Regions from separate parts of the Thalassolituus oleivorans MIL-1 genome, predicted to be linked through region 1. Evidence: predicted binding sites of a transcription regulator. Region 1 holds the regulator's gene; the other holds the start of a gene.

Evidence for each region. Region 1 encodes FNR, which switches genes on or off when oxygen is low (the NO sensors DNR and NnrR bind a similar motif). Its sites were predicted from a motif close to TTGATNTANATCAA; they were not measured.
Region 2: TOL_RS13945 (HP1242/YdcH family protein) is a predicted target of FNR. The motif match lies at 2,003-2,016, and genes of this name have one in related genera.

The regions. Positions count from the first base shown of each region.
Region 1 is NC_020888.1:2,129,432-2,133,223, reverse strand. Features, by position in the region: gene ttcA (tRNA 2-thiocytidine(32) synthetase TtcA) at 1-137, opposite strand, end outside; gene TOL_RS09680 (hypothetical protein) at 259-756, opposite strand; gene fnr (fumarate/nitrate reduction transcriptional regulator Fnr) at 1,062-1,835, opposite strand; gene TOL_RS09670 (sulfite exporter TauE/SafE family protein) at 1,900-2,571, opposite strand; gene ccoS (cbb3-type cytochrome oxidase assembly protein CcoS) at 2,568-2,780, opposite strand; gene TOL_RS09660 (heavy metal translocating P-type ATPase) at 2,783-3,792, opposite strand, start outside.
Region 2 is NC_020888.1:3,052,864-3,056,655, reverse strand. Features, by position in the region: gene TOL_RS13960 (YbeD family protein) at 1-5, shown strand, start outside; gene lipB (lipoyl(octanoyl) transferase LipB) at 6-683, shown strand; gene lipA (lipoyl synthase) at 673-1,638, shown strand; gene TOL_RS13945 (HP1242/YdcH family protein) at 1,707-1,949, opposite strand; gene TOL_RS13940 (response regulator) at 2,193-3,317, shown strand; gene trxC (thioredoxin TrxC) at 3,314-3,757, opposite strand.

The sequences.
Region 1 (3,792 bases):
GACAGACAAACCATCACACGATCACCTTCTTCGATCATGCAATAGTCTTCAATCGCTTTGCCGACATTACGACGTAAGCGCTTTTGAAGTTTGTTGAATTCTAGTTTTTCTTTGCGGTCATCGACGGATTCGATCATTGGCTCACCCCACTGATTGGCGTGCGCTTTATATCAAAATGACGGCATGAGAGGAACCCTAAGCAGGCTAGAAGACAGCTTAAGCACAGTTGTTACTGGCTAGACGGCTGCACAGACAAGATTAAGCGGCAGCCACTTTCATCGGGCGAATTAGCTCTTTGTACCTTGCTATAAAATCGGCGATGCTCAGATCGTCGCGGGGGTGATAGTATTGCTTCCATAGCTCCGCAAGCAATTCAGGCGTCGGATTATCTGGAAGTACAAATTCGGGGTGACGTAGATACGCTAAAAGTGCAATGGCAGTAGCGTAACTTAGATTAGTGGTGAGTTCGGCATGTGGATGAGTAAGAAAATCATGCTGACTGGCTAGGCCACGCACTTTACTCGCTAGCTCAGGCTGATGTCCTAGGTAGTCATCCCAAATATGGCGATGAGTTAAACCATGCATCTGGTAGACCCCAGAGGTACGCTGCCCCTCGGCTTTTAAAAAGGAGCCGAGTTCAGATTCAACGGCGGCTGTGGCAAGTAATAACGCCTCCGCACCAGCACTTTGAACGCCTAAACGTTGTAATGTTGGCTGAATAATACAGCGTTTAAAGTCTTCTGCAGCTATTCCCATTAGGGGGCTCCTAAGTACGCACCGTTAAACGTGTGGTGCTGTTTATACAGTATGTAGGACAAATTCAATTAATCTGCTTTGCCTTGTGCGAATAACGTCATTTTTTGGACATATTTGCGATTAAACTCACATTCTTAGCAAAGATAACGCAAAGCTCATGCCTACTTCTGAACGGGAGGCATTTTTGATCCTGCCATACGCTACAGTTGCCGTATTCGGCAATTGCTAACGGGTTAGTTACGCTTGAACATGACGAATGGATGAGCGTGCGATAACAAAAAGCCGGTTAAAAAACCGGCTTTTTGTTACTCGTCGTGCTTCTCACAATGCGTCGATGATACTAGCCCCGCCATTTCGTAAAGCGCATCCATGTCGCGCAATATAATTTCTTTGCCTTGGGTTTCGATCAGTTCGTTATTTTGGAAGCGAGTAAATACGCGACTAATCGTTTCTACGGCTAAGCCTAAGTAGTTACTGATATCAACGCGAGACATCGGCAAACGGAAATGGGAAGCGGAAAAGCCACGGCGCTGATAACGTTGTGAAATATCGAGTAAGAAAGAAGCAACGCGTTCTTCGGCGTTTTTCTTACTCAATAACAGCATCATATTTTGATCGTGGCGAATTTCAGTACCCATGGTGCGCATCAACTGTTTACGTAAGTCGGGTAGTTCATCAGCCAATGTATCAAGCTGCGGTAAAGGAATTTCACAAACCGTCGTGGTTTCTAATGCTTTTGCCGTCAACGGATAGCAGTCAGCCTCATAACCTGAAAGTCCAATCAGTTCGCTGGCAAGATGAAAGCCAGTAATTTGCTCTTCGCCGTTACTCGCCAGTGTGTAGGTTTTTAGGGCACCTGTACGAACAGCAAATACCGATTGGAAGGTTTCGCCTTGCTGGAATAATAATTGGCCTTTTTGAATCGGGCGACCACGACGAATAATATCGTCCAGACGTTCCATATCCGTATCTTTAAGCGATAGCGGCAAGCACAGAGCATTAAGAGAACACGTTTGGCAATGTGGTTGAGTACCACGTAATGGTGTGCTGGAAGTAGGAGAGGTTGATGGCGTCTTCATGATCGAATTCCCGTTAATCAATTTGCACTGGAGCGAATATCGCCGATATTACTTGTGATTTATACTAACTATTCGCAATAGGGAGCCAAACTGATACTAAGGTCCATAGCCCGTAGAGCATCAGTAGTGCGCCCGAGATTTTCCGTACGATAGCACGATTAAGCATTTGCATCAGTGTTGCCGCAGCAAGACTTGCTGAAAATATAGCCGGTAATGTGCCTAGCCCAAAAGCAAACATAGCCAGAGCTCCATCGAGAGGTTGTCCATTGGCAGCAACCCAGCTCAGAGTGCTGTAAATGAGTCCGCAAGGTAACCATCCCCATAACGCGCCGAGTAATAACTGGCTGCGCATGGTTGGGCGTCCTAGCTGCTTCTGCGCAAGTGGACGAATAAGACCCCAAAGGCCTTGCCCTAAGCGCTCTACTTGGGTCAGCCAAGATGCCCACTTAGCAACATACAATCCCATTAAAATTAACATTGCACCTGCAATCGTCCGCAGACCGAGCATTAACCATTGATGTTGCGATTGCAGCCACAACCCGAGTGCACCGACGAGAGCCCCTGCTAAGGTATAACTGGTAATGCGCCCTGCATTGAACAAAATAGCAGCGCGGATTCTATGCTCGCGATCCGTATTTCCGGCAGCGGCGGCAATACCCCCGCACATGACAAGGCAATGACTGGCGCCAAATAATCCCAGTAGGATTGCAGTAATAAATGACAGCGGTTCTGTCATTGCTTATCAGGGTCTTCATTAGAGTCAGCGTTAGAATCATCTTGCTTATCTTTGCGCTGAATTAAGTGCTCGTCATCATCAAATAGAATCTTGTGTGCTGGCGACTCTAGATCATCGAATTGCCCGCCTTTTACCGCCCAAAAAAATACGAATACAGCAATACCGATTAAGGCAATAGAAAGGGGAACCAAGACGTAAATAATATCCACGATCAAGCCTCGTTAAGGGATAGTGGGCGATTGCGAATTAAACGCAGGGCGTTAAATACAACCAAGAGTGAGCTAAACGACATACCAATGGCAGCGGCCCAAGGTGGAATTAATCCAGCAGCGGCCAACGGCAATGCAATCAGATTGTACAGTAATGCCCAGCCAATGTTTTGACGAATAATATGGCGCGTACGCCGAGCAACATCAAGTGATGAAATAAGCGCTTCGAGTCGACCGTTGGTGAGTAACATATCGGCATTGGTTTTGGCGAGGTCGGATGCTTCATTGACCGCCAACGATACATCAGCACCGGCAAGAACAGGGACATCATTGATGCCATCTCCAACCATCATGACGCGTTCACCTTGTTGCTGCCAATGTCTGACCGTTTTTAACTTCTCTGCGGGACTAACCCCAGAGCGTACATCGTCGATACCAAGGCTTGCGGCAATGGTTAGAGCAGCAGGGCTTGGGTCGCCGGTTAGTAGCGATACCTGAATACCGCGATCTTTAAGTGCCTTAATGACGGGTTCGGCACTGCGACGTACTGAATCGTTCAATAAAAACCAAGCTAACGGTTGCTGTTCATCTGCCAGTAAAAGCCATTGTCCGGTGTCGCTATGTGGATGCTCAATGCCATTTGGCCAAGCGAAATCAGCCCGTCCAAATCGTAGCGTTTGACCATTAATTTGGCCACTAACGCCTTGGCTTGGGTGATGAAGTACATCACTCGCTTGAATATTTAACTCGGGGACAATACTGGTGAAAGCACGAGCAATCGGGTGCGTAGCATGTTGTTCAAGGGATGCTACTAAGGCTATTGCTTCGTCGGTCGGTAAGGCTGTCAGGATTTCTACTCGCTCTAGCGTTAATCGGCCTTGAGTTAACGTGCCGGTTTTATCGAATACAACCCGCTGAATGGTGGTTAGTGCTTCAAGTACATGCCCCTTACTGATCAAAATACCCTGTTCGCGCAGCGCCGTCGTTGCTGCGGTAAGGGCAGTAGGTGTGG
Region 2 (3,792 bases), 920 kb from region 1:
TGTAATTGCGGATTCGTCAGTTAGGTTTGTGTGATTATCAAAGCGTATACGACGATATGGTCGCAACGACAGAGTCACGCGACGCAAATAGCGCCGACGAACTATGGTTTTTACAGCACTTTCCCGTGTTTACTCAAGGTCAGGCCGGAAAGGCAGAACACGTTCTTATGGCGGGTGATATTCCCGTTATTCAAACCGATCGCGGTGGCCAAGTTACGTACCACGGTCCTGGCCAGTTGGTTGTTTATCTGTTAATTGATATCAAACGTAAGGTCTGGGGTCCACGGCAGCTGGTCGCCGCGATTGAACGCGCACTGGTCGCCTGTTTGGCTGATTTGGGTATTGAGTCGGCTCCGCGTGAGGACGCGCCAGGTGTTTACGTTGGGGTTAAAAAAATAGCCTCACTCGGTTTAAGAATTCGCAATGGCCGCTCTTTTCATGGGCTATCTTTGAACATCAATATGGATTTACAGCCATTTCAGCGTATTAACCCATGCGGTTATGCTGGCATGGAAATGACTCAAATCGTTGATGAAATTGCTGCATCCTCCAGTGGTAGCGATGACATTGATTTTGATACTGTATCTGAAAATTTACAGCGTCATTTGCTGCGTGAACTAACATCGTCTAACGGTATTGCCGTAACTAGTGCAGAAGAGCCCGGAGAAGAAAATGAGCGATAAGCCAAAAGTAGTGCAGGGCGAAAAGCTGCGGGGTGCTGATAAAGTTGCGCGCATACCAATTAAGGTTATCCCTACTGATGATATGCCACGCAAACCTGATTGGATTCGGGTACGTATTCCGGCAACACCAAAAATTAATGAGATAAAACAAAAGCTGCGCAAGCATAAGCTGCATACGGTATGCGAAGAAGCCAGCTGTCCTAATCTTGGTGAGTGTTTTGGTGGTGGTACTGCAACCTTTATGATTATGGGCGATATCTGTACTCGTCGTTGCCCGTTTTGCGATGTGGGGCACGGTCGACCGAATCCATTGGATGTCGATGAACCTTTAAATTTGGCCACTGCGATTGCCGATATGGCATTGCGTTATGTGGTGATTACTTCAGTGGATCGCGACGATTTACGCGATGGTGGTGCTCAGCATTTTGCCGATTGTATTCGTTTGACTCGTGAGCATAGCCCGAGCATTCAGATCGAAACATTAGTTCCGGATTTTCGTGGTCGTATGGACGTTGCCTTGGATATTCTTAGTGCTACGCCGCCAGATGTTTTTAACCACAATTTAGAAACCGTGCCACGCTTATACAAAGAATGTCGTCCGGGTTCGGATTATCAGTGGTCATTGGATTTGCTTAAGCAGTACAAGCAACGTCAACCGAATGTTGTTACTAAGTCGGGCTTGATGTTGGGGTTGGGTGAAACCAACGAAGAGGTGATTGAAGTGATGCACGATATGCGCGCGCACGATATAGATCACATTACTTTAGGCCAATATTTGCAGCCGAGTCGAAATCACTCGCCAGTGAAGCGTTTTGCAACACCAGAAGAGTTTCGTGAGCTAGGTGAAATTGCCAAGAGTTTAGGCTTTGTGCGTGTGAATAGCGGCCCTATGGTGCGGTCTTCTTACCATGCTGACTTGCAGGCTCAGGGTGAGAACGTCGGCGGCTTAGACTAGTACCGTTGAGTAGTACGCATTAAAAAGGAGGCCGATGCCTCCTTTTTTTTTGCTGTTTGCTTCAGGTGCTAAGCCTGCTTGAGCATAGTGTACAGGTCGTCTTTTAAATGTACCCGACGCATCTTCAACTGCTCTAGATGTTCATCCGAGGTTGGTTCAACATCCTCTTCGATTTTGCGTACTTCTCGATCAAGCTCATGATATTCATCAAATAAACGAGCAAAATGACGATCCTTCATTTTGAGGCTGCGAATTTGCTCGCTCATTTCAGGGAAGTCGTGGTGTAAGTCATGGTGTTCAATAGTAGTCATATAGCATCTCCTTGTTATCTGTCTCCAGCTTACGCCCATGCGCGTTAAGTGAATTGATGCACGTCAGCTTTCCGTTAGTCGCTAAGATCTCACCGAAAAATATTAAGTTGCTAATTAAGTTACAAAGAGCGGAATGCGGTCAAAGTTATGAATGATCGAGCGTTAATCGTAAATTTTGTGCTATCCCTATATAACTAGTATTAATCGTATTCGATGTCGGGGAATGCAATGGGGCTTGGATAGGTGGCGGTGCTCGATGATGAGCCCGGAGCAGTATTTTTAGTAAAGCGTACATTGAGTGAGTTCGATGTGTCCGGTTTTACAACATCGGATGAGTTTTTGAATGCGCTGGATACTGGGTTTGATTGTATTTTGCTTGACGTTCAGCTCGATGAAATGAGCGGCTATGAAATTTGTCGGCAGCTACGTGCTCAGCGGCAAACTGAAAATATTCCGGTTATTTTTATATCCGGTGATACCACCTTATCTGGGCGTATTGCTGGATACGAAGCAGGTGGTGACGATTTTATAACAAAGCCTTTTGATATCAATGAATTACAGGCGAAGGTGCGGCGAATTTTGGCACAGCAAGGTTATCGCCGTGAATTAATATCTACCGTTGAAGAATCGCGCCAAGCAGCGTTTGAAGCGATGACGCACTCTGCCGAGCAGGGCGAAATTGTGCGTTTTATGGAACAGATTTCTTTTTGTAACTCGCAAGCGAGTCTGGCAGACGCTTTATTAACTTTACTGTCGGGTTTTGGCTTAAAAGCGGTGGTTGCCTTTTGGCCGAATACGGAAGATGTCAGCGATAAAGCCGCGTACTTTGCTTTGAATTCTGCAGTGAGTGAATTAGAGATCGAGTTGTTACTGTCGGCGCAACATGAGCGGCGCATTATGGAATTTGGTCGACGAATGATTGTTAATTATCCCAATGCCTCTTTGTTGATCAAAAATATTCCCGATCAAGATGTGTCGCGGTATGGACGCATTAAAGATCATTTATGCGTGTTGTTAAGTGCCACTGAAGCGCGTGTGCGCATGATGAAAACAGAAGCTAAGGTCAAGCTTCAGCAAGTTTTATTGCTCACTGTAACGGATGTGCGAGCTGCGTTAGCGCATATTCGTGATAGCCAAGCCGAACAAATTCGCAGTGCAGCGGATATGCGTCAAGATATGGTGATTGATCTTCAAGACCAGCTCTTACTGCTTAACCTGAATGCCAGTCAAGAAGGGGGCTTGTTTGAATTGATTGAGCGTTATGTCGCTCAGATTGATGATAGCTATCGTGAAGCGTTGCGTTGGTCTGATGCCTTGCAGCCAATTGTTAAAACCTTAGAGGACATCGTGCAACGCCGCATGAGTTAGTGGTTTTGCTGAGCTTTCACCAGTGCCTGTTGAATCCACTGAGTTAGCTGTGGGGCTGGTAACGCTCCAGCTAACCGGTCTATCTCTTTTCCACTTTGAAACATAATCAGTGTTGGAATGCTGCGAATGCCAAGTTGCGCGCTAGTAGCCTGGGCTTGTTCTGTATTCACCTTAGCAAAACGCAGTTGATGCTGCATTTGACCACATACTTGTTTGAATATCGGCCCCATCATCTGACATGGTCCGCACCAACTAGCCCAAAAGTCGACAACGATAGGGAGATCGTTTTTGGCCAAGAAGCGATTAAAATTAGTGTCGCTCAATTCGACTGGCTTGCCGTCGAATAATAACTTTTTGCAGCGGCCGCATTGCGCCTCTTGTGCTGCTTTATCGGCAGGTAAGCGGTTAATAGCGGCACAGTAAGGACAGGTGTAATGCATGGAAAGCTCCGGAGAATGGCGAACAGTCACTATAT